DNA from 3 places in the Streptacidiphilus sp. EB129 genome. Region 2 is predicted to be linked to each of the others. Evidence: riboswitches for the same ligand, from Rfam matches in the RefSeq annotation. Region 2 holds a riboswitch; each other region holds the start of a gene.
What was found. Region 2 has a riboswitch for S-adenosylmethionine ahead of ABH925_RS24310 (aminotransferase class V-fold PLP-dependent enzyme). Riboswitches for the same ligand answer to the same signal wherever they lie in the genome.
Positions count from the first base shown of each region.

Region 1: linked by a shared signal. The riboswitch ahead of thrC (threonine synthase) and the one ahead of ABH925_RS24310 (aminotransferase class V-fold PLP-dependent enzyme) in region 2 are both predicted to bind S-adenosylmethionine.
Region 3: linked by a shared signal. The riboswitch ahead of ABH925_RS27645 (putative leader peptide) and the one ahead of ABH925_RS24310 (aminotransferase class V-fold PLP-dependent enzyme) in region 2 are both predicted to bind S-adenosylmethionine.

Region 1 covers NZ_JBGCCS010000023.1:3,487-13,268, forward strand. The annotation lists gene ABH925_RS25190 (glucosyl-3-phosphoglycerate synthase) at 1-974, opposite strand, end outside; SAM riboswitch class I at 1,148-1,279, shown strand; gene thrC (threonine synthase) at 1,273-2,568, shown strand; gene ABH925_RS25200 (MoaD/ThiS family protein) at 2,625-2,903, shown strand; gene ABH925_RS25205 (cold-shock protein) at 3,449-3,649, shown strand; gene groL (chaperonin GroEL) at 3,975-5,597, shown strand; gene ABH925_RS25215 (hypothetical protein) at 5,782-6,141, shown strand; gene ABH925_RS25220 (DUF4031 domain-containing protein) at 6,138-6,392, shown strand; gene ABH925_RS25225 (hypothetical protein) at 6,505-7,233, opposite strand; gene ABH925_RS25230 (copper homeostasis protein CutC) at 7,329-8,033, shown strand; gene ABH925_RS25235 (AAA family ATPase) at 8,143-9,782, opposite strand, start outside.
Region 2 covers NZ_JBGCCS010000021.1:75,719-85,500, reverse strand. The annotation lists gene ABH925_RS24330 (NYN domain-containing protein) at 1-912, opposite strand, end outside; gene ABH925_RS24325 (hypothetical protein) at 1,084-1,356, opposite strand; gene ABH925_RS24320 (rhomboid family intramembrane serine protease) at 1,518-2,306, shown strand; gene ABH925_RS24315 (Lrp/AsnC family transcriptional regulator) at 2,303-2,584, shown strand; gene ABH925_RS24310 (aminotransferase class V-fold PLP-dependent enzyme) at 2,622-3,989, opposite strand; SAM riboswitch class IV at 4,067-4,186, opposite strand; gene trpD (anthranilate phosphoribosyltransferase) at 4,335-5,420, opposite strand; gene ABH925_RS24300 (hypothetical protein) at 5,499-5,912, opposite strand; gene ABH925_RS24295 (heme-copper oxidase subunit III) at 6,246-6,866, shown strand; gene ABH925_RS24290 (c-type cytochrome) at 6,972-7,778, shown strand; gene ABH925_RS24285 (Rieske 2Fe-2S domain-containing protein) at 7,775-8,833, shown strand; gene ABH925_RS24280 (cytochrome bc complex cytochrome b subunit) at 8,833-9,782, shown strand, end outside.
Region 3 covers NZ_JBGCCS010000028.1:9,405-19,186, reverse strand. The annotation lists partial or broken gene ABH925_RS27660 (LLM class flavin-dependent oxidoreductase) at 1-71, opposite strand, end outside; gene ABH925_RS27655 (NtaA/DmoA family FMN-dependent monooxygenase) at 149-1,525, opposite strand; gene ABH925_RS27650 (LLM class flavin-dependent oxidoreductase) at 1,547-2,770, opposite strand; gene ABH925_RS27645 (putative leader peptide) at 2,941-3,063, opposite strand; SAM riboswitch class IV at 3,103-3,215, opposite strand; SAM riboswitch class IV at 3,389-3,497, shown strand; gene ABH925_RS27640 (amino acid ABC transporter permease) at 3,820-4,848, shown strand; gene ABH925_RS27635 (amino acid ABC transporter ATP-binding protein) at 4,845-5,663, shown strand; gene ABH925_RS27630 (ABC transporter substrate-binding protein) at 5,720-6,748, shown strand; gene ABH925_RS27625 (oxygenase MpaB family protein) at 7,481-8,626, opposite strand; gene ABH925_RS27620 (Uma2 family endonuclease) at 9,237-9,782, shown strand, end outside.

The sequences.
Region 1 (9,782 bases), on a different contig from region 2:
GTGGTGAGGTCGAGCAGCGTGACGAGGGGCGGGCGCTCGCTCACCGCGATGTCGGCGGTGGTCGGGGTGAAGCCGTCCGCGGTGCGGGTGAACTGGGTGATCCGGGGCGTGGCCAGTTCCTCGGCCAGGTCGTCGGCGAGCTTCAGCCGGTGGCCGCGGGACAACCGCTCCATCGCCGTGAGCTGGATGGCGGCCGCCATCCGGCCCAGTGCCCGGGCGTCCTGGTGCCGGTGGTGCCGCACGCCGACGTCCACCTGGGCGAGTGCGTCCAGGCCGGCCAGCTCCAGGGCGTCCACCAGCAGTCCGAGCTCCACCCCGTACCCGGTGGGGAAGGGCAGCCGTTCCAGCAGCGAGCGGCGCGCGGCGTACTCGCCGCCGAGCGGCTGGACGAAGCCGGCCAGCAGCGGCCAGTAGAGGTTCAGCAGCGGTCGGGCGACCAGTTCGGTGACCCGTCCGCCGCCGGCCGGGTCGTGCGCGGTCGCGGTCTCCAGCGGCCGGTCGTACATGGCCTTGACGAAGGCCACCCCGGGGTCGGTCAGCAGCGGCCCGACGATGCCGGAGACGAACGCCGAGTCGAACGCCCGCAGGTCGGCGTCGACGAAGCAGACGATGTCGCCGCCGGTGACCAGCAGCGACCGCCAGAGCACCTCGCCCTTCCCGGCCACCGCGGGGAGCCGGGGCAGTATGTCGTCGCGGTGCACCACCCGCGCCCCGGCCGCGGCCGCGGCCTGCCCGGTGCGGTCGCTGGAGCCGGAGTCGACCACCACCAGCTCGTCGACCAGCGGCACGGCCTCCATCAGGTCGCGGCGGATCGCCGTGACGATCTCGCCGACGGTCGCCTCCTCGTCCAGCGCCGGGAGCACCACGCTGACCGTGCTGCCGGTAGCCCGTTTGGCTGCCAGCAGTTCCGGGAGCGAGCGGTCGGCGGCCGCCCAGGAGCGGCGGCGCAGCCAGTCCGCGACCTCGTCAAGCACAGGGCTCCTCATTCTTTGTGGCACCGTCCGTCATGGCGCGTGTCTCGCCTCGCGGACGACCCGTGATCGTGGGCGGGGCTTCGGTTACAGTCTTGGGGACGACCTACCACCGCCGCTCGGCGGGTGTACGGCCATCATCACAAACGCGGCGCGGCAGCGACCGACCGCCATAGAGCTCATCCAGAGGGACTGAGGGAACGGCCCGTTGAAGTCCCGGCAACCCCCCTGCCATCCGCCACTGCGGCGCTGGTCGGGAAGGTGCCAATTCCGTCCTGCGGCGAGACGCGCCGCGGGGAAGATGAGGAGAGAGGGCCTCGCCATCATGGTAGCTGCACCACTGACATCCGACTCGTTCGGCCCCGCCGTCGCCCTGTCCTGCCGCGAGTGCGGCGCGCGGAGCGAACTGGCCCCCGACTTCGCCTGTAGCGAGTGTTTCGGCCCCCTTGAGGTGGCCTACGACCTGCCCACCGGAGACCCCGAGGCGCTGCGCGCCCGGATCGAGGCGGGCCCCACCAACATCTGGCGCTACGCGCCGCTGCTGCCGGTCTCGCCCGACGTGGCCTCCCGGCCCAACCTCAACCCGGGCTGGACCAAGCTGGTCAAGGCCGACAACCTGGCCCGCGAGCTGGGCGTCACCGGCGCCCTCTACGTCAAGGACGACTCCGGCAACCCGACGCACTCCTTCAAGGACCGCGTGGTCGCCATCGCCGTCGAGGCCGCCCGCACCTTCGGCTTCACCACCCTGTCCTGCTCGTCGACCGGCAACCTGGCCGGCGCGGTCGGTGCCGCCGCCGCCCGAACCGGGCTGCGCTCCTGCGTCTTCATCCCGCACGACCTGGAGCAGGGCAAGATCGTGATGGCCGCCGTGTACGGCGGCGAGCTGGTCGGCATCGAGGGCAACTACGACGACGTGAACCGCTTCTGCTCGGAGCTGATCGGCGACCCGGCCGGCGAGGGCTGGGGCTTCGTCAACGTCAACCTCCGCCCGTACTACGGCGAGGGCTCCAAGACGCTGGCGTACGAGATCTGCGAGCAGCTCGGCTGGCGGCTGCCGGACCAGCTGGTCATCCCGATCGCCTCGGGCTCCCAGCTGACGAAGATCGACAAGGGTCTCAAGGAGCTGATCGCCCTCGGGCTGGTCGAGGACAGGCCCTACAAGATCTTCGGCGCCCAGGCCGAGGGCTGCTCCCCGGTCTCGGTGGCCTTCAAGGCCGGCCACGACGTGATCCGCCCGCAGAAGCCGAACACCATCGCCAAGTCGCTGGCCATCGGCAACCCGGCGGACGGCCCCTACGTGCTGGACATCTGCCGCCGCACCGGGGGCGCGGTGGAGGACGTCACCGACGAGCAGGTGGTGGACGCGATCAAGCTGCTGGCGCGCACCGAGGGCATCTTCGCCGAGACGGCGGGCGGGGTGACCGTGGGCGTGCTGCAGAAGCTGATCAAGAACGGTCTGCTCGACCCGGCCGCCGAGACCGTCGTCCTCAACACCGGCGACGGCCTGAAGACCCTGGACGCGGTGGAGCCGACCACCGGCCTTTCCGCCACCATCCGCCCCACCCTGGTCTCGTTCCGAGAGGCCGGCCTCGCCTGAGCAGGCGAAGCGAGGGAACCGACTCGCCTGAGCGGGCGAAGCAGAGGAGTACCAGCATGAGCGTTTCCGTCAGAATCCCCACCATCCTCCGCACCTACACCGGCGGGGCCGCCGAGGTCGCGGCCGAGGGCGCCACCCTCGCGGCCGTGATCGCCGATCTGGAGGCGAACCACACCGGTATCAGCGGCCGGATCCTGGACGACGCCGGCAAGCTGCGCCGCTTCGTCAACGTGTACGTGAACGACGACGACGTGCGTTTCGCGGAGGGTCTGGAGACGGCCGTTCCGGACGGCGCGAGCGTCTCGGTGATCCCGGCCGTGGCCGGCGGCTGCTGACGCAGAGTAATTCCCAGAACAACTCGGAACCGGGCCGCCCGCTATTCGCGGGTATCCCGGTTCCGTTGTTTTCCATGCGTACACCGGCGGCACGTGCCCTGTGCACGGATCTCCACCCGCGGAGGGGTACAGTTGCTTCCGGTTACCGGTGGTCCGCCCTTGCGGGTACGTCACGTACGGCACTTCCGGCCAATCCCTTCGCTCACGCCACGTGTACCACCTGGCCGTCCACCCTGCCCGGCAGCGGCCGGGCGTCCCGGTGACTGAGACGGCATGCGGCGCGGAGGCGCTCTGGCTGCACAGGAATTCCTGGATCGATTTGTCGGTCAGGTCCGCTATGTCCGGACCGAATTGCCGTGCTATGCGGGTATTCGCCCGCTAATGCCCCTTGTGGCTCCGTAAGAATTCCCTCCCTTATGCCCTGTTGCGGAGGGCATCTGAGTGGATACATTCAGCGTCGGCTGAAGCACCGCGCCATGCGTGGCCGCCTCGGCCCGGTCCGCGGAGTGCGGTCCGTGAAAGGGCCAGTAATAGGGGAGTTTGGAATGGCTCAGGGCACCGTCAAGTGGTTCAACGCGGAGAAGGGGTACGGCTTCATCGCGGTCGACGGTGGTGCGGACGTGTTCGTCCACTACAGCGCGATCCAGATGGACGGGTACCGGTCGCTCGAAGAGGGCCAGCGGGTCGAGTTCGAGATCTCGCAGGGTCAGAAGGGTCCGCAGGCGGACATGGTCCGTGTGGTGTGACCCTCGGTCGAGCAACCGCTGACTGACGACAGGACCGGCTGAGCCTCGTTCCAAACGAAGCATCCACGCAGGTCTTCCCGCAGGTCCGTACCCCTCGGGGTACGGACCTGCGGGCGTTCCGGGGCCCGGCTCCGGGGAGATCTGCTTGCACTCGGCAGGGGTGAGTGCTAATCATTGGCGTTAGCACTCTGAGGTAGAGAGTGACAACGGGCCGGGTAGGTGAGGCCCCGGGCGCGCCGGGAAGTGACCGTCGCAGGCCGGGTCCGTCCGTCGCGGGCGCCAGCGCGGTCCACACGCAGCCACCCTGTCCGGGAGGACCACTTCCATGGCCAAGATCATTGCCTTCGACGAGGAAGCTCGTCGCGGCCTTGAGCGCGGGATGAACCAGCTCGCCGACGCTGTCAAGGTCACGCTCGGCCCCAAGGGCCGCAACGTCGTCCTTGAGAAGAAGTGGGGCGCCCCCACGATCACCAACGACGGTGTCTCCATCGCCAAGGAGATCGAGCTCGAGGACCCGTACGAGAAGATCGGTGCCGAGCTCGTCAAGGAGGTCGCCAAGAAGACGGACGACGTCGCGGGCGACGGCACCACCACCGCCACCGTGCTGGCCCAGGCCCTGGTCCGCGAGGGCCTGCGCAACGTCGCGGCCGGCGCCAACCCGATGGCCCTGAAGCGCGGCATCGAGAAGGCCGTCGAGGCCGTCTCCGCCGAGCTGCTGGCGCAGGCCAAGGACGTGGAGACCAAGGAGCAGATCGCCTCCACCGCCTCCATCTCCGCCGCCGACGAGCAGATCGGCGCGCTCATCGCCGAGGCGATGGACAAGGTCGGCAAGGAAGGCGTCATCACCGTCGAGGAGTCGCAGACCTTCGGTCTGGAGCTCGAGCTCACCGAGGGCATGCGCTTCGACAAGGGCTTCATCTCGGCGTACTTCGCCACCGACCTGGAGCGTATGGAGACCTCGTTCGAGGACCCGTACATCCTGATCGCCAACTCCAAGATCGGCGGGGTCAAGGACCTGCTCCCGATCCTGGAGAAGGTCATGCAGTCCGGCAAGCCGCTGCTGATCATCGCCGAGGACGTCGAGGGCGAGGCCCTGTCGACCCTGGTCGTCAACAAGATCCGCGGCACCTTCAAGTCCGTCGCCGTCAAGGCCCCGGGCTTCGGCGACCGCCGCAAGGCCATGCTCGGCGACATCGCCATCCTCACCGGCGGCACGGTCATCTCCGAGGAGGTCGGCCTCAAGCTGGAGAACGCCGGTCTGGAGCTGCTCGGCCGCGCCCGCAAGGTCGTCGTCACCAAGGACGAGACCACCATCGTCGACGGTGGCGGCGAGAGCGACCAGGTCGCCGGCCGGGTCAACCAGATCCGCGCCGAGATCGAAAACAGCGACTCGGACTACGACCGCGAGAAGCTCCAGGAGCGCCTGGCGAAGCTCGCGGGCGGCGTGGCCGTCATCAAGGCCGGTGCCGCGACCGAGGTCGAGCTCAAGGAGCGCAAGCACCGCATCGAGGACGCCGTGCGCAATGCCAAGGCGGCCGTCGAGGAGGGCATCGTCGCCGGTGGTGGCGTCGCGCTGCTGCAGGCCTCGGTGGCCTTCGACAAGCTGGAGCTGGAGGGCGACGAGGCCACCGGTGCCAACATCGTCCGCGTGGCCCTGGAGGCCCCGCTCAAGCAGATCTCCGTCAACGCCGGCCTTGAGGGTGGCGTCGTCGTGGAGAAGGTGCGCAACCTGGCGCCCGGCTGGGGCCTCAACGCCGCCACCAACGAGTACGTGGACCTGATCGCGGCCGGCATCATCGACCCGGCCAAGGTCACCCGCTCCGCGCTGCAGAACGCGGCCTCCATCGCCGCGCTCTTCCTCACCACCGAGGCCGTCATCGCCGACAAGCCCGAGAAGGCCGGTGCCCCCGCGGGCGGCGGCATGCCGGGTGGCGACATGGACTTCTGATCCCTCCGGATCAGACGCTCCAGGCTTCACCGCGGCATCTGCTGCGCAGCAGCACTGCCGTACTGCTGTAGTGCTTCACACTGCGAGGCGGTCCTCCCTTCGGGGCGGGCCGCCTCGCGGCGTTGCCGGGCCGGGGCGGCGCCACCGACCGGGAGGGAGTGGCGCGGTTTGAGACACTGGGCGGATGGACGCCGACACACTCGAAGCCGCACTGCACACCGCCCGCGCCGGGGTACTGCGCGACCTGACCGCGCGTGACGTCGCCGATGCCACGGTCGTCTCGCTGCTGGAGGACGCCGTCGCCCAGCGCCGCTGGTGGGTCGAGCAGTGGCCGGACGGCAGGGACTACGTGCTGGGGCTGGTCGCCCAGGACGTGCAGGACGCCCTGCTGGAGGCGTACGGACGCTGGCCGCTGTGCGGGTCCTGCGCCGTGGAGGGTGACCCGCAGGCTCTCAGCGTCGAGCCGGAGCTCGGCCCGGACCCGCACTGGGTCTGCCCGAAGGAGGGGGTCGTGGTCGCCCCGGTCGGGGAGCTGGGCCCGTGATCCTGATCGACCCGCCGACCTGGCCCGGTCACGGCCGGCTCTGGTCCCACCTGGTCAGCGACGTCTCCTACGAGGAACTGCACGCCTTCGCGCGGGAGCTGGGGGTCCCGTCCCGCGGATTCGAACGCGATCACTACGACATCCCCGAGCACCACTACGCGGCGGCCCTCGCCCTCGGCGCCCGGCCGGTCCGCAGCCGCGAGCTGGTCTCCCGGCTCACCACCGCCGGCCTCCGCCGCCGCAAGGGCTGACCGCGCCGCGGCTCAGCGCCTCCCGGTCCGGGCCCTCGCGGCCGGCCCCGCCGAACCCGGCACCTGCCGAACCCGGATCCCGCCCTGCGGGCCCGCACGGCGTGCGGGGTCGCTACGCCGCCGGGCCGCCGTCCGTCGTGTCGCTGACCGTCGTGTCGCTTTGCGCCGCACCGTCGTCCGCCGTCAGCCGAGCGAGTTCGGTGGTGAGGTTCTCGCGGGCGCGGTCCGCGTAGGCGGCACGGGCGGCGGGGGTGCGGTAGAGCCGGGGCTGGGCGAGGAGCTGCCGCAGGATCTCCGCGCGGCCGGCGCGAAAGTCCGGGTCGGGGACGAAGGCGTACTCCTCGCGTACGGCGGCCGCGTAGGCCGCGTAGGCGGGCTCCGGGCCGCCGAGGACGGCGAGGTCGGCGTCGGACAGGACCGCGCCGTTCCGGTCGCCGTCGGCGGGCTCGTGGGCGGTCGTCAGCCGGACCAGCCGGGCGGTCTCCGCGACCACCGCCGCCGGGACCCCCGCCTCCGGCAGCACCCGCTCGGCGAGCCGCGCGCTGCGCTCCTCGTTCTCGGAGCGGTCCGGCGCGTACACCGCGTCGTGGAACCAGGCGGCCAGCCGCACCGCGTCGGGGTGGTCGGCCTGGTCCGCGAGCCGGTCGACCTCCGCCAGCACCGCGGCCAGATGGCTCAGCGTGTGGTACCGCCGCTGCGGCTCGGACCAGCGGCGCAGCAGTTCGTCACCGAACGGCGCCGGGGGAGGGGAACCGGGCCGGCGGACCCGTTCCAGCAGGGCCACCCAGTGGGCCAGCAGGTCGGCGGCGAGGGCGGTGTCGGGATGCGGCGGCGACGGCATGACCACAGTGTGAGGGAACGGACGGGGAAACATTGCGTGATCAAGGCTTCGGCAGGGCTCGCCGCGCGGCGGCCGGATGTGGCAGGCTTAGCGATATGTCTAGACCAATCTTCGAGGTGATCGCCACATCCGCGCAGGATGCGGTGGCCGCAGCCGCCGGTGGTGCCGACCGCTTGGAGCTGGTCACCGACATGGCAGCCGACGGACTCACACCCTCCGTCGACGAGTTCGCGCGCATCCGCGCCGCGGTACACCTCCCGCTGCGGGTGATGCTGCGGATCCGTGACGGCTTCCTGCCGGGCGACCTGGACGAGCTCTGCGTCAGAGCCGAGCGGCTCCGCGCCGAGGGCGCCGAGGAGTTCGTCCTCGGCTTCCTCACCCCGGACGGAGACGTCGACCTGGACGCGGTGCGCACCGTCCTCGGCGTCGTGCCCGGCTGCCGGTGGACCTTCCACCGGGCGCTCGACCACGCCGAGGACCGTACGGCGGTCCGTACCGCGATCGACGGACTGCCCGGTCTGGACACCGTGCTGACGGCGGGTTCGCCTGCGGGGGTGGCCAACGGCCTGGGCGTGCTCGCCGCCGAGGTGCCCCGCTCCGGCCAGCCCGGCTACGTGCCGCGGATCCTGGTCGGCGGCGGTCTCAAGTCCGAGCACGTCCCCGGCCTGCTCGCGGTGGGGGTCGACGGCTTCCACGTCGGCGGGATGGTGCGGACCGGAGGCTGGGAGACGCCGGTCGACACCGGCCTGGTCCAGCAGTGGCGCCGGCTGGTCGACACCGAGGCCCACGCCGCGGCGTGACCGCCGAGGCCCACGCCGCGGCGTGACCGCCAGGGGCCGTGCCTCGGGGTGACGGTCGCTCGCGGGCCTCGTGCGTCGTTCGATCGGCCGGGTGCCGGGCCGCCGGGCGTCAGTGCACCAGCGCCGGTGGGAGCGGGCGGGAGTGCAGCACCGTCAGGCCGGAGACCGGGCGGGTGAGGCAGACGTACAGGCGGCGCAGCCCGGTCCGCAGGTCGGGCTCGCCGTCGATGATCGCGGCGGGCTCGTCCAGAACGACGTGGTCGTACTCCAGGCCCTTGGCCAGCGAGGCCGGGACCAGCGTCAGCCGGGTCTCGGCCGAGGTCTCCACGCCCGGGTCGAGGTAGTGCAGCCCGGCGTCCCGCAGTGCCGCGGCGAGCAGCGGCACCCGGTCGTCGGCGGCGATCAGGCCGATCGAGCCCTCGCGGCGCAGCGTCTCCCGGCTGGCCGCGATCACCGCGTCGGTGAGCTCGGCCGGGGTCGCGGAGACCGTGGCGTCCAGTGCGGCGGAGTCGTCGGCCGGTGGCGGGGACGGGATGTGACTGATCGTCAACGCGCCCTCGGACTCACGCACCGACTCGGCCGGGGCCAGGTCGGGGGCGATGCCCGGCAGCAGCCGGGAGGCGTAGCGGATCACCTCGCTGGGCACGCGGAAGGTCTTGGTCAGCGCCTCGACCCGCGAGTCCGGCTTGCCGAGGTGCTCCAGCGCCTCCGCCCAGGTCGCGGTGGCCCACGGGGTGGTCCCCTGGGCGATGTCGCCGAGGACCGTGGCCGACCCGGTGGTGCAGCGGCGGCCGACGGCCCGGTACTGCATCGGGGAGAGGTCCTGGGCCTCGTCGAGGACCACATGGCCCAGCGAGTGGGTCCGCTCCACCAGGTCGCGCGCCTCGTCCACCAGCACCGCGTCGGCCAGCGACCACGGCGCGGACCGGACGCCGCGCGGCGGCTTGGGCCAGAGCACCGCCTGCTGCTCGGCCGCCGTCAGCACGCCGTCGGCGCAGCGGGCCAGGAACTCCGCGTCGGACAGCAGCCGGAACACCAGCTTGGCCGGGTCCACGGCCGGCCAGATCGCCTTGACCGTGGCCTTCACGGCGGCGTTGCGGGCCACCGCGTCCTGCACCCGGTCGTCGGGGGCCTCGCCGCCGTTCTCCATCTTCACCAGCACGGCGTGGGCGATCCGCTGCGGAAGCGCGGCCAGCGCCGCCCCGTAGCGGATGTCACGGTCCATCAGCTCGCGGGTGATCTCCTCCAGTTCGTACGCCGGGATGCGCCACCGGCGGGATCCCCGGACCACCACGCACGGCTCGGCGGGCATCCGGATCCCGTCCCGGACCGCGTTGCGGAGCACCCGCGCCATCCGGGCGTCGCCCTTGATGATCGCGGTGACGGCGGGGTCGGCACCGGTCACGGCCACATGGCCGACCAGTTCCTCCACCGTGGCCTGGGCCACGTCCAGCTCGCCGAGGGCCGGCAGCACCTGCTCGATGTAGTGCAGGAAGGACCGGTTCGGGCCGATCACCAGGGTGCCGGTGCGGGCCAGCCGCTCGCGGTGGGCGTAGAGCAGGTAGGCGACACGGTGCAGGCCGACGGCGGTCTTCCCGGTGCCGGGCGCTCCCTGGACGCAGACCGTGCCGTTCACGTCGGCACGGACGATCTCGTCCTGCTCGGGCTGGATGGTGGCGACGATGTCGCGCATCGGGCCGACGCGGGGGCGCTCGATCTCGGCCGCGAGCAGGGCGCTGGTCTGCTCGG
Region 2 (9,782 bases):
CGACGCCGTGGCCGGGGCCACCGCCTCCACCGAATCGGCCGGACGGCCGGACAGCGGCGGCAGGCCCAGCTCGCGCTGCAGCCCCTGGGCACCCTGCAGCACCACGTCCAGCAGCAGCCGCAGCCGGATGTCCTCGGCGCTGCGCCCCTCGCGGGAGGCCCGCTTCGCCGCCTCCAGCGCGGACTCCGCCTCGGCCACCCGGTGCTTGAGCCGGCGCACCTCGCTGTCCACGGCGCCGCGTTCGGTCGCCCCGGACGCGCGCAGCGCCTCCAGCTCGGCCGCGACCTTGCGGGTCGCCGCCTCGGCACGCTTGGTGTCCGCCTCCAGGCTGCGCAGTTTGCGGCGCAGCGAGTCGCGGTCCCTGCGGACCTCGTCCAGCTCGACCCGGGAACGGTCCGACTCGGCCCGGCTGGCGTCGCGCAGCGCGGAGAGCTCCGCCTGCAGCTTCTCCACCAGCCGTGCGGCCTCGGCGGCGGCGCCCTCGGACTCGGCCCGCTCCACCTCCTCGCCGGCGTCGCCGACGAGCTTGCTCCACCCGGCCGGACGCAGCAGGTACGCCACGGCGGCGATGTCCTGCGGGTCGGCGGCGGCCGGGACCACCCCCGACTCCAGCGCGCTGACCAGGTCGGGCTGGCCCTGACGTACCCGCTCGGCTATCCGCGAGCGGAAGGCCGGCTCGGTCTCCAGTGCCGCGGCGATCGCGGTCGCCCCACGCTTGGCCCGCTGCACCGGCGTGAACTTCGCGTACGGCCGTAGCCGCGAGGGCAGTTCCGCCAACGGCACGGCGCTGAGCGCGTCCGCGGCGATGCCGACCACCCGCCGCCGCACGCCCTCCGGCAACGGCCGGTCCAGCTGCTCCACGGCAGCCTCCGACTCGGCGGGTGCGGGCGCGTCGGGCGTGGACGTGGGCAGCTGAGGACCGGCCGCGTCGAGGGGACCCGTCGGCCCCTCGGCGGTATCCGCCCTGTTCTGGTCCACCACGTCCACTGCTCCGATCCGGTCCTGCGGGACTCCGCCCACAGCACCATTCTCGCCCGCCTCACCCCCCCGCTCGTCACCGCGCCACTCCTGGAGCCCGTGCCGTCAACCCTCGGTGCGTGCCGCCTGGGCCGCCGCCTCCGCCTCCGCGCCGGGCCGGTCCACCAGCTCGACCTGGTCCACCGCGTTGCACCAGCGGCAGCGGACCGACTCGACCGCCTCGCTGAGGACCTCACGTTCCTCCACCCGTGGCTCCCCCGCCAGATCCAGGTGGACGAACTCCACCACACGGGAGGAACGGGTCACGTCGAATCGCGTCAGGTTGCCGCACAGCGTGCAGCGCCACCGGGTCCCCTCGGTGGGCAGGGGGACGGTCATGGGTGGTCCTCTCGGTTCGGCGCGACTCCTCCGGAGCAGCGCGTTCTCGTCGAAACGCCTACGCGGGAAACCCTAGGGCCTCGGCCGGGTCCGCTCACACCGTCCCCCGGCTGTCCCAGCCCAGCAGTGTCAGATATGTCCATCCAAGGAATGCTGGGTACATGGAGATCCCGGTACGCGAAGAACGCCCCAGTCCGTACCTCCCTCTGATGACCTGGACGCTGATCGCGGTGTGCGTCCTGGTGTTCCTGGTCGGCCCGGTCTCCGGACTCGACCCCCTCTACGGCAGCGGCAACGCCCGGGCCTGTGCGGAACTGACGTACTACCAGCACTGGGCCGTCATCCCCAGTGAGCTGCTGGACAACCACCCGCTGCGGCAGGCCGCCGCCCACGGCTGCCCGGTCCCCCGCCCGTTCCCGAAGGTCCCGGCGCTGTCGGTGCTCACCGCGATGTTCGTGCACGGCGGTTGGCTGCACCTGCTGGGCAACATGCTGTTCCTGTACGTCTTCGGCGCCATGGTCGAGGAGCGGACGGGCCGGCTGCCGTTCCTGCTCAGCTACATCGCCCTGGGCTACCTCGCCACCTACGGCTACGCGCTGGTGCAGTCGCACGGCGACGGTGCCACGCAGACCCTGGTGGGCGCGTCCGGGGCCATCGCCGGGCTGCTCGGCGCGTATCTGCGGCTGTACCCGAAGGCCAGGGTGACCAGCCTGATCCCGCTGCTGCTGTTCCTGCCGCTGCGGTTCCCGGCCTGGCTGGCGCTGGGGATGTGGTTCGCGATCCAGTGGATGTCGGTGGACGCGGTCTCGGCGGCGGTGCCGGGGGTGGCCTACGTGGCCCATCTCATCGGGTTCGTCGGCGGCTTCCTCTTCGCCTGGCTGCTCTACTGCCGACGGCGCGGATACGCTGACCGCAGTATCCCCGCCGCGCTCCCAGGAGACCCCCCGTGATCACCGCGATCGTGCTCATCAAGACCAGTGTCGACCAGATCCCCGAGATCGCCGAGACGATCGCGGCCATCGACGGCGTCACCGAGGTCTACTCCGTGACCGGCACCTACGACCTGGTCGCCCTGGTCCGGGTGCGTGCCCACGACGACCTGGCCGACGTGATCCCCGGCCAGGTCAACAAGGTTCCCGGAGTCCAGCAGACGGAGACCCACGTGGCCTTCCGCAGCTACTCCAAGCACGACCTCGACGCCGCCTTCGCCCTCGGCCTCGACGAGTAGCCCCACGAGGAGGCCGCGCCGCAGCAGGCCGGAGCGGTCAGCGCCGGGTGTCCGGGACGCAGCGGCCGCCCTCGGTTCGGTACGCCCACCGCGCGCCGTCGCTGACCAGCTCCCGGACCGCCGCGACAAAGCGGTCCACGTGCTCGTCCGGCGTGCCGGCGCCGAAGCTGACCCGGATCGCGTTCAGGCTCTGCTCCCCCGGCAGCGACGCCTCCGGCGCCCCGCACTCGGACGGCGCGGCCTCCTCCCCGCCCAGCAGCGTGCGCACCAGCGGGTGCGCGCAGAACAGTCCGTCGCGCACGCCGATGCCGTACTCGGCCGACAGCGCCGCGGAGAAGTGCGAGCTGTTCCAGCCCTGCACCACGAAGGAGATCACGCCCACCCGGGGGTGCTCCTCGCCGAACAGCGTCAGCACCCGCACCTCGGGGACCTCGGCGAGCCCGGCCCGGAGCCGGGCGATCAGCTGCTGCTCGCGCGCCACCAGCCGGTCGAAGCCCGCCTCGGTCAGCGCGCGACAGGCCGAGGCGACGGCGTAGGCGCCGATCACGTTCGGCGATCCGGCCTCGTGCCGGGACGGGCCCCGGTGCCACTCCACGGCGACCGAACCGTCCGCCTCCCTGGCGACGGTACGGCTGGCGCCGCCGCCGGCCAGGTAGGGCTCGGCCGCGTCCAGCCAGTCGGCGCGCCCGGCCAGCACGCCCGCACCGAACGGGGCGTAGAGCTTGTGCCCGGAGAAGGCGACCCAGTCGACGTCGAGTTCGCGCACCGAGACCGGGTGGTGCGGGGCCAGCTGCGCGGCGTCCAGGACGATCCGCGCGCCGTGCCGGTGGGCCACCTCGGCCAGCTCGCGGACCGGCCAGATCTCCCCGGTGACGTTGGACGCTCCGGTCACGCACACCAGCTTGGTCCGCGCCGCACTCCCCGCCAGCGCCTCGTCCAGCGCGGCCACGGCCTGCCCGGGCGAGCGCGGGGCGCGCAGGTAGCCGACGGTCAGGCCCGGCTTGCGCCAGGGCAGCAGCGAGGCGTGGTGCTCGGTCTCGAAGGCGAAGACCTCGGTGCCGGCCGGCAGCGCGCCGGCCAGCAGGTTCAGCGAGTCGGTGGTGGCCCGGGTGAAGACCAGCTGGTCGTCCTCGCGCAGGTCGAGGAAGTCGGCGACGGTCGCCCGGCTCTGCTCGAACAGGTCGGTGGACAGCTGCGACAGGTAGCCGGCGCCGCGGTGCACGCTGCCGTAGTACGGCGCGTAGGCGGCGACGTCGTCCCAGACCCGCTGCAGCGCCGGGGCGCTGGCGGCGTAGTCCAGCGCGGCGTAGCCGACCTTCTCGCCGCCGACCAGGGGAACCTCGACGTCACGGCCGAGCACGGCGAGCGGCTCACAGACAGACAGAGCGTTCGGGTAGGCAGACACAACCCCTCCAGGACATCCAGTGGATCCCTGGGAGTGCACCGGTGGCGCTGCCACTGCGGTGCTGCTCTCTACGGGGGGATCCGCGCTTGCCGTGCGACGGGTTCGCCGCAGGGCCTGGTCGTCACCCGGAAGCACCCCGCCACGGAAGGAGGGTTGCCGGACAGCAAGCCGGGGCCTGAACGCTGTCACTCGTGACCTGGTGAGAACTATGCCAGAGGTCCAGCCCGTGGGCGAGCACAGGTCCGCCATGCGAGACGCCGGAGCACGGGACAGCAGAGCACAGGACGCCGGAGCACGGGACGTCGCGGTACCGCGACGTCCCGTGGACCTGACGGCGTGATCCGCCTACCGGTGTGTGGCCTCGGCCCAGCGGGCCAGCGTCGCCTCGGCCGCGCCGGAGTCGATGGACTCCGCGGTGCGCTTCATCGCCGCAGCGATCTGCTCCACCAGCGGCTCGTCCGTCTGGTCCAGGGCGACCAGCGCCGACGCCGAGTTGAGCAGCACCGCGTCCCGGACCGGGCCGGTCTCGCCGGCGAACACCCGTCGGGCCACCGCCGCGTTGTAGCTGGAGTCCGCCCCGCGCAGGGCCTCGATGCCGACGCAGGTGATGCCGACCTCGCGCGGGTCGAAGCTGCTCTGGCGCACCTGGCCGTCCCGGACCTGCCAGACCGTGGAGGTGCCGGTGATGGTGAGCTCGTCCAGCCCGTCGTCGCCCCGGAAGACCAGGGCGGACGCGCCGCGCCGGGCCAGCACGCCGGCGATCAGCCCGGCCATCCGGCGGTCGAAGCAGCCCACCGCGTTGGCGCCGACCCGGGCCGGGTTGGTCAGCGGGCCGAGCAGGTTGAAGAAGGTCGGGATGCCCAGATCGCTCCGCGCCGGGCCGGCGTGCCGCATCGCCGGGTGGAACACCGGGGCCGGGCAGTAGGAGATGCCCGCCTCGACGGCCACCTCGGCGACCCGCTGCGGGGTCAGCTTCAGGTTGACGCCGAGCTTCTCCAGCACGTCGGTGGCCCCGCTCGCGGAGGAGGCGGCCCGGTTGCCGTGCTTGACCACCAGCGCCCCGGCGCCGGCCGCGACCACGGCCGACATGGTGGAGATGTTGACGGTCTTGGCCCGGTCGCCGCCGGTGCCGACGATGTCCACGGCCCGTTCCGGCACCTCGATCACCGTGGCGTGCGCGTACATCGACTGGACCAGGCCGGTGATCTCCTCGACCGTCTCGCCCTTGGCCCGCATCGCCACCATGAAGGCGGCCACCTGGGCGGTGCTCGCCTCCCCGGTCATGATCCGGTCCATCGCCCAGGCGGTGTCCGCCGCCGTCAGGTCGGTACCCGAGATCAGCGCCGTGAGGACGTCCGGCCAGGACCGCGCCTGCACGGGGTCGCCGCCACCGTTCGCAGGGTTCACGTCTTTGATCGACGCTGCAGCCATGGCCGTAGCCTCTCCGTGGAGTATTCACTGAAGGAGAGGCCAGCCTAGCGACCGGGGGCGCCGCCCATGGGCAAGATCTCAGCCCACGAGATGCTGCTTTCCGGTGCGCAGCAGCGCCGTGGCGGTCTCGGCCAGCGCGGCGGGGTCGACCGGGGCGGCGATGGCGGCGTCGGCGCGGCTCCAGGCGGCGAGCCAGGAGTCCTGCGGGCGGCCGATCAGCACCAGCACCGGGGGGCAGCCGTAGATCTCGTCCTTGAGCTGGCGGCACAGGCCCATCCCGCCGACCGGGGTCGCCTCGCCGTCGAGGACCAGCAGGTCCAGCCGCTTGGCGCCCTTGGCATGAGCGTCGAGGGCCTTGATCACGGCCGGGGCGGTCGCGCACTCCAGGTACTGGAGCTCGGCCAGGTCCTCGGCGGGCCGGCGCCCGAGCGCCAGCCGGACCTGCTCGCGCGTGTTCCGGTCGTCGCTGTAGACAAGTACGTTGAGTGCCATCGTCCGCTATCCCCCTGGGGTGTGATCGGGACCACTTTCGGCGTCTGCGCGGATGCTACTCCGGCCGGAGATCCCAGGACAGCACGCAGTACGGGCCGTCTCGGGGTCCCGGGGCGGCGTGCGACGCCCCCCGGCAGCCGTCCGGCGGTTCCAGATTCACCATTTCGGGCGACCCCACGGCCCGTCGCGCACCGTCCCCCGGGGCACCGGACCCCGCCGTTCGGACTACCTGCCTGGTCGTCAGGCCACCGGCGGGCGGCCGGAGGGTACGTCACAAGCCGGACACACCGAGGAACACCCCCCGGAGTGAAGACGGAATAAGCGACCGACATAATGTCGGTCGTGGCGACAGCAACTGCAGTAGAAACCGGGCACGCACACGGATCGGTCAGCCGGCCGAACCTCACCAGCGTCGGAACCATCGTCTGGCTGGCTTCCGAGCTGATGTTCTTCGCGGCCCTCTTCGCGATGTACTTCACACTCCGTTCGGTTACCGGAACGGCGTACTGGCACGCGCACAACGATGCGCTCAACGTCCCTTTCTCGTCCGTGAACACCACGATCCTGGTGCTCTCTTCCTTCACCTGCCAGATGGGTGTCTTCGCCGCAGAGCGCGGCGACGTGAAGAAGCTCCGGACCTGGTTCATGATCACCTTTGTCATGGGTGCGATGTTCATCGGCGGTCAGATCTACGAGTACACCTCGCTGGTCAAGGACGCAGGCCTCTCCCTCTCCTCGTCCCCGTACGGGTCGGTCTTCTACCTGACCACCGGCTTCCACGGGATGCATGTGACGGGTGGTCTGATCGCCTTCCTCCTGGTCCTCGGCCGTACGTACGCCGCCAAGCGGTTCACGCACGAGCAGGCCACCGCGGCGATCGTGGTGTCGTACTACTGGCACTTCGTCGACGTGGTCTGGATCGGCCTCTTCGCGACCATCTATCTGATCAAGTAGGCAGGGTCGGACCGTCCTCTCGGCGCACCGCCGGGCGGTCCCGCAGGCCGACCTGACGGTCAACCAGACTCCCGACGCTCCAGATCCTCACACCGGGGTTAATCCGTGAAAAAGCTCTCCGCACGACGGCGCCACCCGCTGGCAGCGCTCGTCGTCCTACTCTTTGCGCTGGCGATCACCGGAGGGCTGTACGCGGCGTTCGCGCCGACGGGCAGTGCACAGGCCGATGCCGGCCAGTCGTCCCTCGCGATCGAGCAGGGCAAGAAGCTGTACGCCGTCGGCTGCTCCAGCTGCCACGGTCTGTCCGGTGAAGGCACCAAGGACGGCCCGTCCCTGGTCGGCGTCGGCAGTGCCGCCGTGGACTTCCAGGTCGGTACCGGCCGGATGCCGGCGCAGCAGCCCGGCGCCCAGGTCCCGTCCAAGAAGGTCATCTACACCCAGGACCAGATCGACCAGCTCGCGGCGTACGTGGCGACCCTCGGTGCCGGCCCGGCCATCCCGACGGCCGACCAGTACGCGGCCGGGGACGTGGCCCGAGGCGGAGAGCTGTTCCGTACCAACTGCGCGCAGTGCCACAACTTCGCGGGTTCCGGTGGCGCCCTGTCCGAGGGCAAGTTCGCGCCCTCGCTGGACGGCGCCAGCGCCAAGCACATCTACGAGGCCATGCTCACCGGCCCGCAGAACATGCCGTCCTTCCCGGACTCCATCATGTCCCAGCAGAACAAGCAGGACATCATCGCCTACGTCACGCACACGAATGACGGAGCGAAGAACCCGAACTACGGCGGTCTCACCCTGGGTGCTCTCGGTCCGGTGACCGAGGGTCTCTTCGGCTGGATCTTCGCGCTGGGCGCCCTGATCGGTATCGCGATCTGGATCGCCGCCCGCACCCCCAAGGCCAAGAAGTCATGACGAGCCAGGACAACATGTCTGAAGAACACCTGCCGGAGGCCCACGGGGCCCACGGCGGAGCGGTCGCCCACGCGGGCGACGCCTTCGCCGATCCGGGGCTGCCGCCCCACGAGCACCGTCGTACCGACATCGACGAGCGGGCTGCCGCCCGGGCCGAGCGCCAGGTGGCGCTCTGGTTCGTGCTGTCGATGCTGGCGACGGTCGGCTTCATCGCGTCCTACGTGATCTTCAAGACGACCGACGTCGTCTACATCTTCCCGATCGGCCACGTCAGCAAGCTCAACTTCGCGTTGGGGCTGACCCTGGGCATCTCGCTGTTCGCCATCGGCGCCGGCGCGGTCCACTGGGCCCGCACGCTGATGTCGGACGAGGAGCACATCGCCGAGCGGCACCCGATCGAGTCCACCCCGGAGGTGCGCGAGCAGGTCTTCGCCGACTTCCGCACCGGGGCCAAGGAGAGCGGCTTCGGCCGCCGCAAGCTGATCCGCAACACGATGATCGGCGCCATGGCCATGGTCCCGCTCTCCGCGGTCGTGCTCTTCCGCGACCTCGGCCCGCTGCCGGAGCAGAAGCTCGACCACACCGACTGGGCCGCGGGCAAGCGCCTGGTCAACATGAACACCAACGAGCCGCTGAAGCCGGCCGACATCACGGTGGGCTCGCTGACCTTCGTCAAGCCGGAAGGCCTGGAGGAGAGCGACCCCGACTTCCAGGAAGTCATCGCCAAGGCGGCCGTGATGGTGGTCCGGATGCAGCCGGACGACATCAAGGACAAGAGTTCCGCAGCCTGGGGGTACGAGGGCGTCCTCGCCTTCTCCAAGATCTGCACCCACGTCGGCTGCCCGATCAGCCTCTACGAGCAGCAGACGCACCACGTCCTCTGCCCGTGCCACCAGTCGACCTTCGACCTGTCCGACGGCGGCCGGGTCATCTTCGGCCCGGCCGGGCACCCCCTGCCGCAGCTGCAGATCGCGGTCGACAGCAATGGCTACTTCGAGGCTGTCTCCGACTTCAGCAAGCCCGTCGGCCCCGGCTTCTGGGAGCGCAGCGAATAATGACCACCCACGCGGCAACACCGCACGCAGCAGACGACGCGCACGACGAGCAGGTCGGCCACAGCGAGGCCGGGGTCGACCAGGCCCACCTCGGTGAGAAGGCCGCCGACTGGGTCGACGGACGCCTCGGCATCTACGGGCTGGCCAAGGCCAACCTGCGGAAGATCTTCCCGGACCACTGGTCCTTCATGCTCGGCGAGATCTGCCTCTACAGCTTCATCATCATCATCCTGACCGGCGTCTACCTGACGCTGTTCTTCCAGCCCAGCATGGGTGAGGTCGTCTACCACGGCACCTACCTCCCGCTGAACGGCATCCGCATGTCGGAGGCCTACAAGTCGACGCTGGACATCAGCTTCGACGTCCGCGGCGGCCTGCTGATCCGTCAGATCCACCACTGGGCGGCCATCGTCTTCGTGGCGGCCATGCTGGTCCACATGATGCGCGTCTTCTTCACCGGCGCCTTCCGCAAGCCCCGTGAGATCAACTGGCTGTTCGGCTTCCTGCTGCTGTTCCTGGGCATGTTCGACGGCTTCATGGGCTACTCGCTCCCGGACGACCTGCTCTCCGGTACCGGTATCCGGTTCATGGAGGGCGCGATCCTCTCCATGCCGATCGTCGGCACCTACATCGCGATGTTCCTGTACGGGGGCGAGTTCCCGGGCAACGACATCATTCCGCGCTTCTTCACGATCCACGTGCTGCTGATCCCGGGCATCATGCTGGGCCTGCTGGTGGCCCACCTGATCCTGGTCTTCTACCACAAGCACACCCAGTTCGCGGGCCCCGGCCGCACCGAGAAGAACGTCGTCGGCATGCCGCTGATGCCGGTCTACATGGCCAAGGCGGGAGGCTTCTTCTTCCTGGTCTTCGGTGTCATCGCGATGGTCTCGGCGATCGCCTCGGTCAACCCGATCTGGGACTACGGCCCCTACCGCCCCGACCAGGT
Region 3 (9,782 bases), on a different contig from region 2:
TCGGCGTGCAGGTGCAGCACGCTGTGGCCGAACTGCTCGTGGCAGCGGTGCACCTTCTCGATCACCTCCCGGAAACGGTCCTGGGTCGACTTCTGCACGCCCGTCACCGGATCCGGGGCGTGCACGATCAGGGTGATGGCCAGGAACTTCACGACGCCACCGCCGTGTCGCCGCGTGCCGCGCGGGGTTCGCCGAGCCCGAGGTGGTCGCGGAGCGTCTCGCCCTCGTACTCGGTGCGGAACACCCCGCGCTCCTGGAGCAGCGGGACGACGCTGTCGGCGAACTCGTCCAGGCCGCCCGGGGTCAGATGCGGCGCGAGGATGAACCCGTCGCTCGCGTCGGTCTGCACGAACTCGTTGAGCGCGTCGGCGACCTGGGCCGGCGTGCCGATGAACGACTGACGCCCGGTCACCTCGATGATCAGCTCGCGGATCGAGAGGTTCTTGGCTTCGGCCAGCGCGCGCCACTGCGCGGCGATCGCCAGTGGGTCGCGGTGCATCCGTACGGAGGCCCGGCCCCGGGCGACGGTGTTCTCGCCGACGAGCGGGTCCAGGTCCGGGAGCGGCCCGTCGGGGTCGTAGCGGCTGAGGTCGCGGTTCCACAGCTGTTCCAGGAGCTTGATCGCGGTCTGGCCGCTGACCTGCTGGTGGCGGATCAGGTCCGCCTTCTCCTGGGCCTCGGCGGCGGTGTCGGCCAGGACGAAGGTGACCCCGGGCAGGATCTTCAGCTCGTCCTGGGAGCGGCCGTAGCGGGACAGCCGTCGCTTGACGTCGGCGTAGAAGGCCCGGCCCGCCTCCAGGGTGCCGTGCCGGGTGAAGATGGCGTCGGCGGCCGAGGCGGCGAACTCGCGGCCCTCCTCGGAGTCGCCCGCCTGGAAGATCACCGGGCGGCCCTGCGGGCTGCGCGGCACGTTGAACTGTCCGGCGATGTCGAACTGGCTGACGTGGTGGTCGAACCGGCCGGGCGTCGGCGTACTGAGGAAAACCCCGGACTCCTTGTCCGCCACGATCTCGTCGCCCCGCCAGGAGTCGAACAGCTCCCAGGTCGCCGTCAGGAACTGCCTGGCGCGCTCGTAGCGGTCCTCCTGTGCCAGGAACCCGCCGCGTCGGAAGTTCTCGCCGGTGAACTCGTCCCAGGAGGTGACCACGTTCCAGGCCGCACGTCCGGCCGACAGGTGGTCCAGGGAGGCGAACTGCCGGGCTACTTCGTAGGGTTCGTTGAACGTGGAGTTGATGGTGCCGGCCAGGCCGAGCCTGTCGGTGACGGCGGCGAGCGCGGCCAGGACGGTGAAGGTGTCGGGCCGGCCCACGACATCCAGGTCGTAGATCTCCCCGTTCTGCTCGCGCAGCCGGAGCCCCTCGGCGAGGAACAGGAAGTCGAACTTGGCGCGTTCCGCCGTCCGGGCGAGGTGGACGAAGGAGCTGAAATCGATCTGGCTGCCGGCGGCCGGGTCGCTCCAGACGGTGGTGTTGTTGACGCCGGGGAAGTGCGCGGCGAGGTGGATCTGCTTGACGGGTTTGCTCACGGCTGGTGCGGTCCTTCCGGCTCAGGCGAGGGCGCCGGCGGCGCTGGTGGCGTAGCGGTTGGCGGGACGCGGCAGGCCGAGCAGTCCGCGCAGGGTGGTCGCCTCATAGGCGGTGCGGAAGACGCTGCGGCGCTGGAGTTCGGGCACCAGGCGGCGGGTGATCTGCTCCAGGTCGTGGGGGATGGTGCCGGGCCGCAGCCGGAAGCCGGCGAGCCCGGCCTGCTGCCACTCCTGGAGCAGGTCGGCGAGTTCCGCGGGCGTCCCGGTGAAGACGTGGGCGTCGCTGGTGTACGGGCCGCCGGCGCGCTGGTCCAGGCGGGCCCTGCGGTCGGCGGCGGCGCCGGGGTCGCCGTCGAGGAAGACCACCAGGTCGCCGAAGATGTGCACGGTCTCCTCGGTGCGGCCTGCTGCCGCCTGTGCGTCGCGGATCTCGGCGACGATCGAGCGGGCTTCCCCGGTGTCGCGCGGGGTGACGAAGCCGAGGTCGGCCGAGCGGCCGACCAGGCGGTAGGGCTCGCCCCGGTGTGCCAGCGCGGCGACGACGGGCCGGCCCTGCGGCGGTCGCGGCGTGATGGACGGCCCACGCACGCTGAACCTGCTGCCCTCGAAGTCGATGTAGTGCAGCTTGCCGCGGTCGATGAACCGGCCGGTGGCGATGTCGCGGATCTCGGCGTCGTCCTCCCAGCTGTCCCACAGCCGGCGCAGGACCTCGACGTAGTCCTCGGCCTCGGCGAGGAGATCCCGAAGCAGTTCCCGTCCTGCCGGTGAGTCGAGCTCCCCGAGCCGCAGTTGCGGCAGCGGGCGCCGCCCGAAGTGTGCGGTCTCGTCAGCGCGTCCGGACACCTTCACGCGGATCCCGGCGCGGCCGTTGCTCACGAAGTCGAGGGTGGCGATCGCCTTGGAGAGGTGGAACGGCTCGGTGTGCGTGACGACCGCGGTCGGGATCAGCCCGATGTTCCGGGTCAGCGGCGCGATGCGGGCGGCGATCAGCACCGCGTCCAGTCGGCCCCGCACCTGGTCGGTCCGCTCGTCTGGTTCGGTGGGATGGGCGGACTGCAGGCTCAGCGAGTCCTCGACGGTGACCAGGTCCAACAGGCCGCGCTCGGCCTCGGCGACCAGGTCGGCCCAGTACCGGGCGGTGAACAGGGCCTCGGGCCGGGCGTCGTGCTCGCGCCAGGCCGCTGGATGCCAGCCGGATCCGTCGAGGGCGACGGACAGGTGCAGGGCTGAGTGAGGTTCAGGCATGGGGGACCGCTTCCTGTGCGGAGTGCTTCACTGCTGAAAGGGCGCGGGACGCGGCGCCTCGAACGCGGCAGCCGACGCCGAAGGCGGGCTGGGCAGGACGAGCGGGTGCGGCTGCGCGGGTCAGACGGCTGCGAGCGGCGTGGAGGCGCGCCGCGCGAGGGCGTGCGTCGTTACGCCGGACACAGCGCGGTGGTGACGCGCTGCAGATCGATGTGGCGCCGCGACGACCTGGTGGCGACCCGGCACTGGGCCTTGACAGTGACGACCGCGGACCGCTGAGGGGCTCCCCGCACTGTCGTCACCTCCTGTCCCGATCGGCTCGCATCGGTTCGAACTCGCGCTTGCGGCACCGTTTTCGGCTCCGCCGGGTCGTCACCTGGAGCACCCCACCGCGTGGGAGGGTTGCCGGTCAGCAAGCCAGGGCTTGTCGCTGACACTCATGACCTGGCTGCACCGTAACCCGGCACCGGTGTCGACCACAATCCTGTACGGTCGAACGCCGGTCATGCCGAAGGCGTTCCCAGCCTGAAGGCCTGCGGCGCGCCTGCCACCTGGTCTCAACTCCTGGTCGGGTGTTGACACTCCTTGCGGAGCGCACCTACGTTCGTGGATCAGAACGGTCATGAGCGTCAGCGACGAAGCCCTGGCTTGCTGACCGGCAACCCTCCGACGCGGTGGGGTGCTCCAGGTGACGACCGGACCGAATGACGATCGGTAAGCGCGAGGCCCGGTGGGCGGAATGGCGATGGTGACGGCGATGTACGCAGGTCCGGGGATGGCCGCATGGCGGCGCCACGGTCGTGCGGCCGCGTACCTGAGCCGCCACATCGACCTTCTCCGTGTCAGCAGCGCCCTGTGTAGGGCCTCCGGCAGCGCCCGCTGTCGCTGTCAGGGCTGACAGCTTCCTGCAGTACGCACGCCTCCTGCGGCGTGCCACCTCCCCCTTCCACCCGCGACGCGGCGTGCTCCGACACGCCCCGGGTGTGTTCACCGCACTGTGCGACAACCCCCTTGGCGCGAACGCAGTGCACCTTCGCCGGAGTCCATGTATGAATGAGTCTCTCGTTCCTGCCGTGCCGTCAGGTACCACGGATCCGCCCAGGGCGGAGCCGTCCCCGCAGCCCCTCACCGCTGTGCCGGTTGACCCCGGGCGGGCCGACCGTCCGCTGTCGGCACAGCGGGTGATCCCGCTCCGACGCCCGGGGCGCTGGATCACCAGCGCACTCGCCCTGGTCCTGGTCGCCCAGATCACGCACGGACTGGCCACCAATCCCTTCTACCAGTGGGACCGCTTCCAGTACTGGTTCGTGCGCCCGGTGATCACCCACGGCCTGGTCGTCACCCTGGAAGTGACGGCCTACAGCGCCGTGCTCGGGCTGGTGGGCGGCGTGCTGCTGGCGCTCGCCCGGCTCTCCCGCAGCCCCGTGCTACGCGTGACCAGTTGGATCTACATCTGGCTGTTCCGGTCGGTGCCACTGATCGTGGTCCTGCTCTTCCTCTACAACTTCAGCGCGCTGTACCGCACGGTGAGTGTCGGTGTGCCGTTCGGGCCCGCGTTCCTGCACGTCGACGAGTCGAAGCTGGCCACCGACATCGTGGTCGCGGTCGTGGGACTGAGTCTCAACGAGGCCGCCTACGCCGCCGAGGTGGTCCGGGCCGGCATCCTCTCCGTCGACCAGGGCCAGCACGAGGCGTCCGCCGCCCTCGGACTGCCCAGGCACTACCAGTTCGCCCGGATCGTCTTCCCGCAGGCGCTGCGGGCCATCGTTCCCTCCTACGTCAACCAGCTGATCGGCCTGGTGAAGAGCACCTCACTGGTCTTCTACGTCTCACTGCTGGACCTGTTCGGATCCGTCCAGAGCATGGGCAGCACCTATCCCGGCGACATCGTGCCGCTGCTGCTGGTCGCCACCGTCTGGTACGTGATCCTCACCAGCGTGATCTCCGTCGTCCAGTTCTACGTGGAGCGCCACTACTCACGCGGCGCGCTGCGGACCCTTCCACCGACCCCGCTGCAGCGGTTGCGCAGCGGCCTGTCCGCCCTGCGGGCGCGTGTCCAGAGGGAGACGGCGCTATGAGCACTGTGAAGACGGCCCTGTCGGAGCCGGCGACTCCCACGCGGACAGACGTCCGGCCGGCCGCGGTCGAGGTCCGCGACGTGCACAAGTGGTACGGAGCCCACCGGGTCCTCGACGGGATCGACCTGACGGTGCCCGCGGGTGAAGTCACGGTCGTCGTCGGTCCGTCCGGCTCCGGCAAGTCCACGCTGCTCCGCGTGATCAACCACCTGGAGAAGCCCGAGATCGGCCAGGTCAGTCTCAACGGCGAACTGATCGGTGTCCGCCGACACCGTGGGCGGCTGAAGGAACTGAGCGAACGCCAGATCCTGGTTCAGCGCAGCCGGATCGGTTTCGTCTTCCAGAACTTCAACCTCTTCCCGCACCTGACCGTGCTGGACAACGTGGCCGCCGCTCCCGTGGCCACCGGCCTGCTGCGCAAGCCGGAGGCGCAGCAGGTGGCGCGCACCCTGCTCGGCCGGGTGGGGCTGGCCGAGAAGACCGGCGCCTATCCGCGACAGTTGTCCGGCGGACAGCAGCAGCGGGTGGCGATCGCCCGCGCCCTGGCACTGGGCCCGGGTGTCATCCTCTTCGACGAGCCGACCTCCGCGCTCGACCCGGAACTCGTCGGGGAGGTGCTGGCCGTCATCAAGGACCTCGCGACCAGCGGCACCACCCTCGTCGTCGTCACCCACGAGATCGGCTTCGCCCGCGAGGTCGCGGACCAGGTCGTCTTCATGGACGGCGGCCGGATCCTCGAACAGGGCCCGCCCGACCAGGTGCTGGACCACCCGCAACACCCGCGCACCAGAGAGTTCCTGAGCAAGGTGCTCTGACCCGCAGGGCCCGACACCCGGGCACCGTCGAACCGTCGAACGAGCAAGGAAAAGCCATGCCCAGCATCCGCAACAGAGTCCTCCTCAGCCTGTCCGCAGGCACCGCCGCCGCCACGCTGACCGTGGGCCTCGCCGCCTGCGGAGGCGCCACCTCTACCAGCACCGCCGCCACTTCCGCCGACAACGCCGCATCCGGTGCCGTCACCGTGGCCGCGCTGTCCAACGGTGCCGGCACGCAGACCGACATCAAGGTCTCCGAGGTCGCCGCGCTGCACGCCGAGCTGCCCGCGTCGGTCGCGAAGAGCGGACAACTGGTCATCGGGGTGGGGGCGCTGCCTGCCGGCTTCCCGCCGCTGGCCTACGTGGGCAGCGACCAGCAGACCCTCACCGGATCCGAGCCCGACTTCGGCCGTCTGGTCGCGGCCGTCCTCGGGCTCAAGCCCGTCGTGCAGAACTCGACGTGGGAGAACCTCTTCGTCGGCATCGACAGCGGCAGGACCGATGTCGGCTTCGCCAACATCACCGACACCGAGGAGCGCAAGAAGAAGTACGACTTCGCCTCCTACCGCCAGGACAACCTGGCCTTCGAGGTGCTGAAGAGCAGCACCTGGAACTTCGACGGCGACTACACGAACCTGGCAGGCAGGACCGTCGCGGTCAGCTCCGGGACCAACCAGGAGAAGATCCTCCTGGAGTGGCAGACCAAGCTGAAGGCGGCGGGCAAACAGCTCACCATCAAGTACTTCCCCGACAACAACAGCACCCACCTGGCGCTGACCGGCGGGAAGATCGACGCCTACTTCGGCCCCAACCCCGGCATCGCCTACCAGATCACCCAGGACGCCAGGACCCCCAACCCGACCCGCAACGCGGGCACCTACTCCGGGGCGGGCGCAACGCTTCAGGGGCTGATCGCCGCGACCACGAAGAAGGACAGCGGGCTGGTCAAGCCGATCGCGGACGCGGTCAACTACCTGATCGAGAACGGGCAGTACGCGAAGTGGCTGGCCTCCTGGAACCTGTCCAACGAGGCGGTCAGCACCTCGCAGGTCAACCCGCCCGGTCTGCCACTCACCAACTCCTGACGGTGCGTAGGATCCTGGAGAGTCGTCACCGCCGTCAGCGGAGTCCCCGTTCCGCCGGACGGGTGGCAGCTGGTGCGCGTCCCGGGCGGCAAGGGGCACGCGGGGTGACCACCGGGGCTCGGCCGGGTGGAGTGGATCCGCGAGTACCGTCAAGTTGCCTGACCTGTCCCGGACGACATTGCCGGCAGGCGCACTCACTACGGCTGCCTACTTGATGGATCGACAAAAAGGCCGCCCCCGCATCTCTGCGGAAACGGCCTGCGCCCTGCATAAACTCTCGTCTGAGCAACAGGATTTGCACTCTGCGCCCGGCCCCTACGTGGCCCCGCTAGCTCCCAACCGTAAGGCTGGGCTGAATTGCGTGATCACGAGTCGCAGAATCAGGGCTCCTGCTTCTACTGAGCTGCATATGTACCTCCTCGTGATCGGCATTCCGGTAAGTTCTCCCGGCACATTCGAGACTACTCCTGTCCTGCTCGGAAACACGATTGTCTGGCAACGGTGTTGGACTTGCACTCCACGCGCCTGATGGGCTGGTCGATCGACGACCGCAAGCGCAACCGCATCTTCGAGGAGTGTCATCGGGCGGGCCGGTGCCGGCCGCTGCGCATCGGCGCGGTGGACCTGGACCTGCGCATGGCGGAGTGGCAGCCCGTGGTGGTGCAGCGGCTTCACGGCGGTGACCCGATCGGCTGGTGCCTGCTGGCGGGTTTCTGGCGGTTTCGGGGGTGGTCAGGGTGTTGGTGCGGTCCTGCTGGTGTTGTCGCGAGGGGTGGGAATGTCGGTGGTGGTGTCGAGGTCCTGGGGGATGTCGAACTCGGTGCTCTGGCCGTGGGTGACGCGGCGGACCTCGCGGTTCAGCATGATCTGTCCGACGTGGTCGAGGACGGTGCGGGCGAGGGCGTGGTGGTCCTCGGCCCGGTTGGCGCGTTCCTCCCACCGGGCGGCCTTGGCCAGGGTCTTGTCCCAGCGGCTGGGTGGTACCTGCATCCAGTCGGCGGTGCGGGGGCCGACCATGGCGCGTGCCAGCGCCGGGATCGCGCCGTGGGCTCCCGGTGGGGTGATCTGGTGGTAGAAGTCCAGCAGGGAGCCGGTCAGGGCGATGCCTTCGGGCGAGGGGCCGAGGTGTTGCGGTGCCATCCGCGCCCACGTCTGCCTGGCCTGGTCCAGGGTTTCGGGGATGGCCTCCGGGCGCAGGCCGAGCATCACGCCGACCACGCGCCAGGTGTAGTAGTAGTCCTCGGCCTCCTGTGCGGTGCAGCGCACTCCGAGTCGCTCCATGCCGTCGAGGACGGTGACGGAGAAGATCAGGGTGGCCCCGAGCAGGTCCTCCTGGCAGATGGGGACCCCGTGCCGGGCCACGTCCCAGTGGCCCCCGCGCAGGAGGAGTTGGCGGACCGCCGCGTGGATGAGCCGGACCTTCTGGATCGCCGGGATCAGCTGCCCGTGCGGGCCCAGGGGGTCCTTGGCCATCATGTGCAGGAGGAACTGGGTGGTCTCGGAGAGCCTGCGGTGCGGATGGTCGAGGCGGTGCGTGGTGTGGAGCAGCTTTGCGCCCAGCGGGGAGGCGTAGCTGGCGACCATGCCTCCCAGTGACAGGGCGGAGGCCACGTGCACGCCGTCGTGGCGGAAGAACTGGTGGACGCGCGTGATCCGTTCCGGGTCCACCCAGGCGGGGACCGGGTTGGTGGCGGTCAGGTAGTCGCGCAGTACCTGCGGCAGGTCCTCTGCGACGGACTGGTCGTTGCGGCGCAGGCCGTGCAGCACCTGGTTGGCGTGGGCGATCTCGCCGGTGTCCAGCAGTTCGGCCACGACACGGTCGGCCAACGGGTCGCCTTCGCCGCGCAGGGTGTCCGTCGGCGAGGTGGGGTCTTCCACGGTGGTGCGCTCCGCTCTGTCTGGGGGGCGGCCGGGTGTCGGCCACCGCGTGCACAGGCAGCCTGTCCAGCGCGGCGGTCGGGCAGAGCACCGCATCGCCCGGACCATCCGATGGTGTGAAAGGCGGGGAATCGCCTGCGATCCACTCGAAGTGTTCGCCGACGCCGGCGAGTCATCGTCCGCCGATCGGCCGGTACCGCGAGACCCACGCGGAGCGAGTGACCAACGCTGTGGTCGGACCGCGACAGTGCGCAGGTCCTCTGATGTGGAACGGCGTGACGGGTGCCAAGGATGTCGGCTGTCTGCTGAGCGCGGAGCAGTTCGGAGGTGAAGACGGCCTGGATACCGGCATCCTTCGAGCTGGTCAACAAACCGCACGCGGGTTTTTACGCAGGACAGGCCCGGAGGTGAGGAAGGAGATGCCCTTCGACCTGAAGCGGACCACTTGCCGGCCGGCAGATCCAGCATGGCGCGGTCTCCGGCTTCGGCCTCGCCCTCGGCGTCTGACCGCGGGCCGGTGCCACCGCCGGCAGTCAGCCCCCCGCCTGCAGGGGTCTCCACAGGCCGCGAACTGCCCGCATATGACAGATATGACATGTATGGTGGGGGTGTGACGACAAGGGAAGAGATCTATCGCCATCTGCGTGAGTACGCGGCTCACCTCACGCCTCCGCCGCCCTTCTCCCACCGGTTCGAGATCAGCGGCAACACCATCGTCATGATGATGAGCCCGGCGGGCCGACACGAACGCGCCGCCTGGATGCTGGCCCACCAGCTCCAGCCCCAGCTCCCGGACGGGGTCATCGCCCACACCGGCGGGGACGTGGAAGACGCCTCCCTCGGCATCCTGCGTCGCCCCGATCTCGTCGTCCTGCCTTTCGCCGCCACGGACACCGACGACGCCTTTCCGGCCGACGCCGTCGAGCTCGCGGTGGAGATCGTCTCCCCGTCGAATCCCGAGAACGACTACCAGGACAAGATCCGCGACTACCCGGCCATGGGCATCCCCCACTACCTGATCATCGATCCACGCAACGGGACCGCGCATCACCACTGGCGTATCGTCACCAAGGACGGACGCCCCGCCTACGACAACCACGTCGCCTACGCTTTCGGGGACAAGATCCCCGTCGGCAGCTGGACCGTCGACACGGCA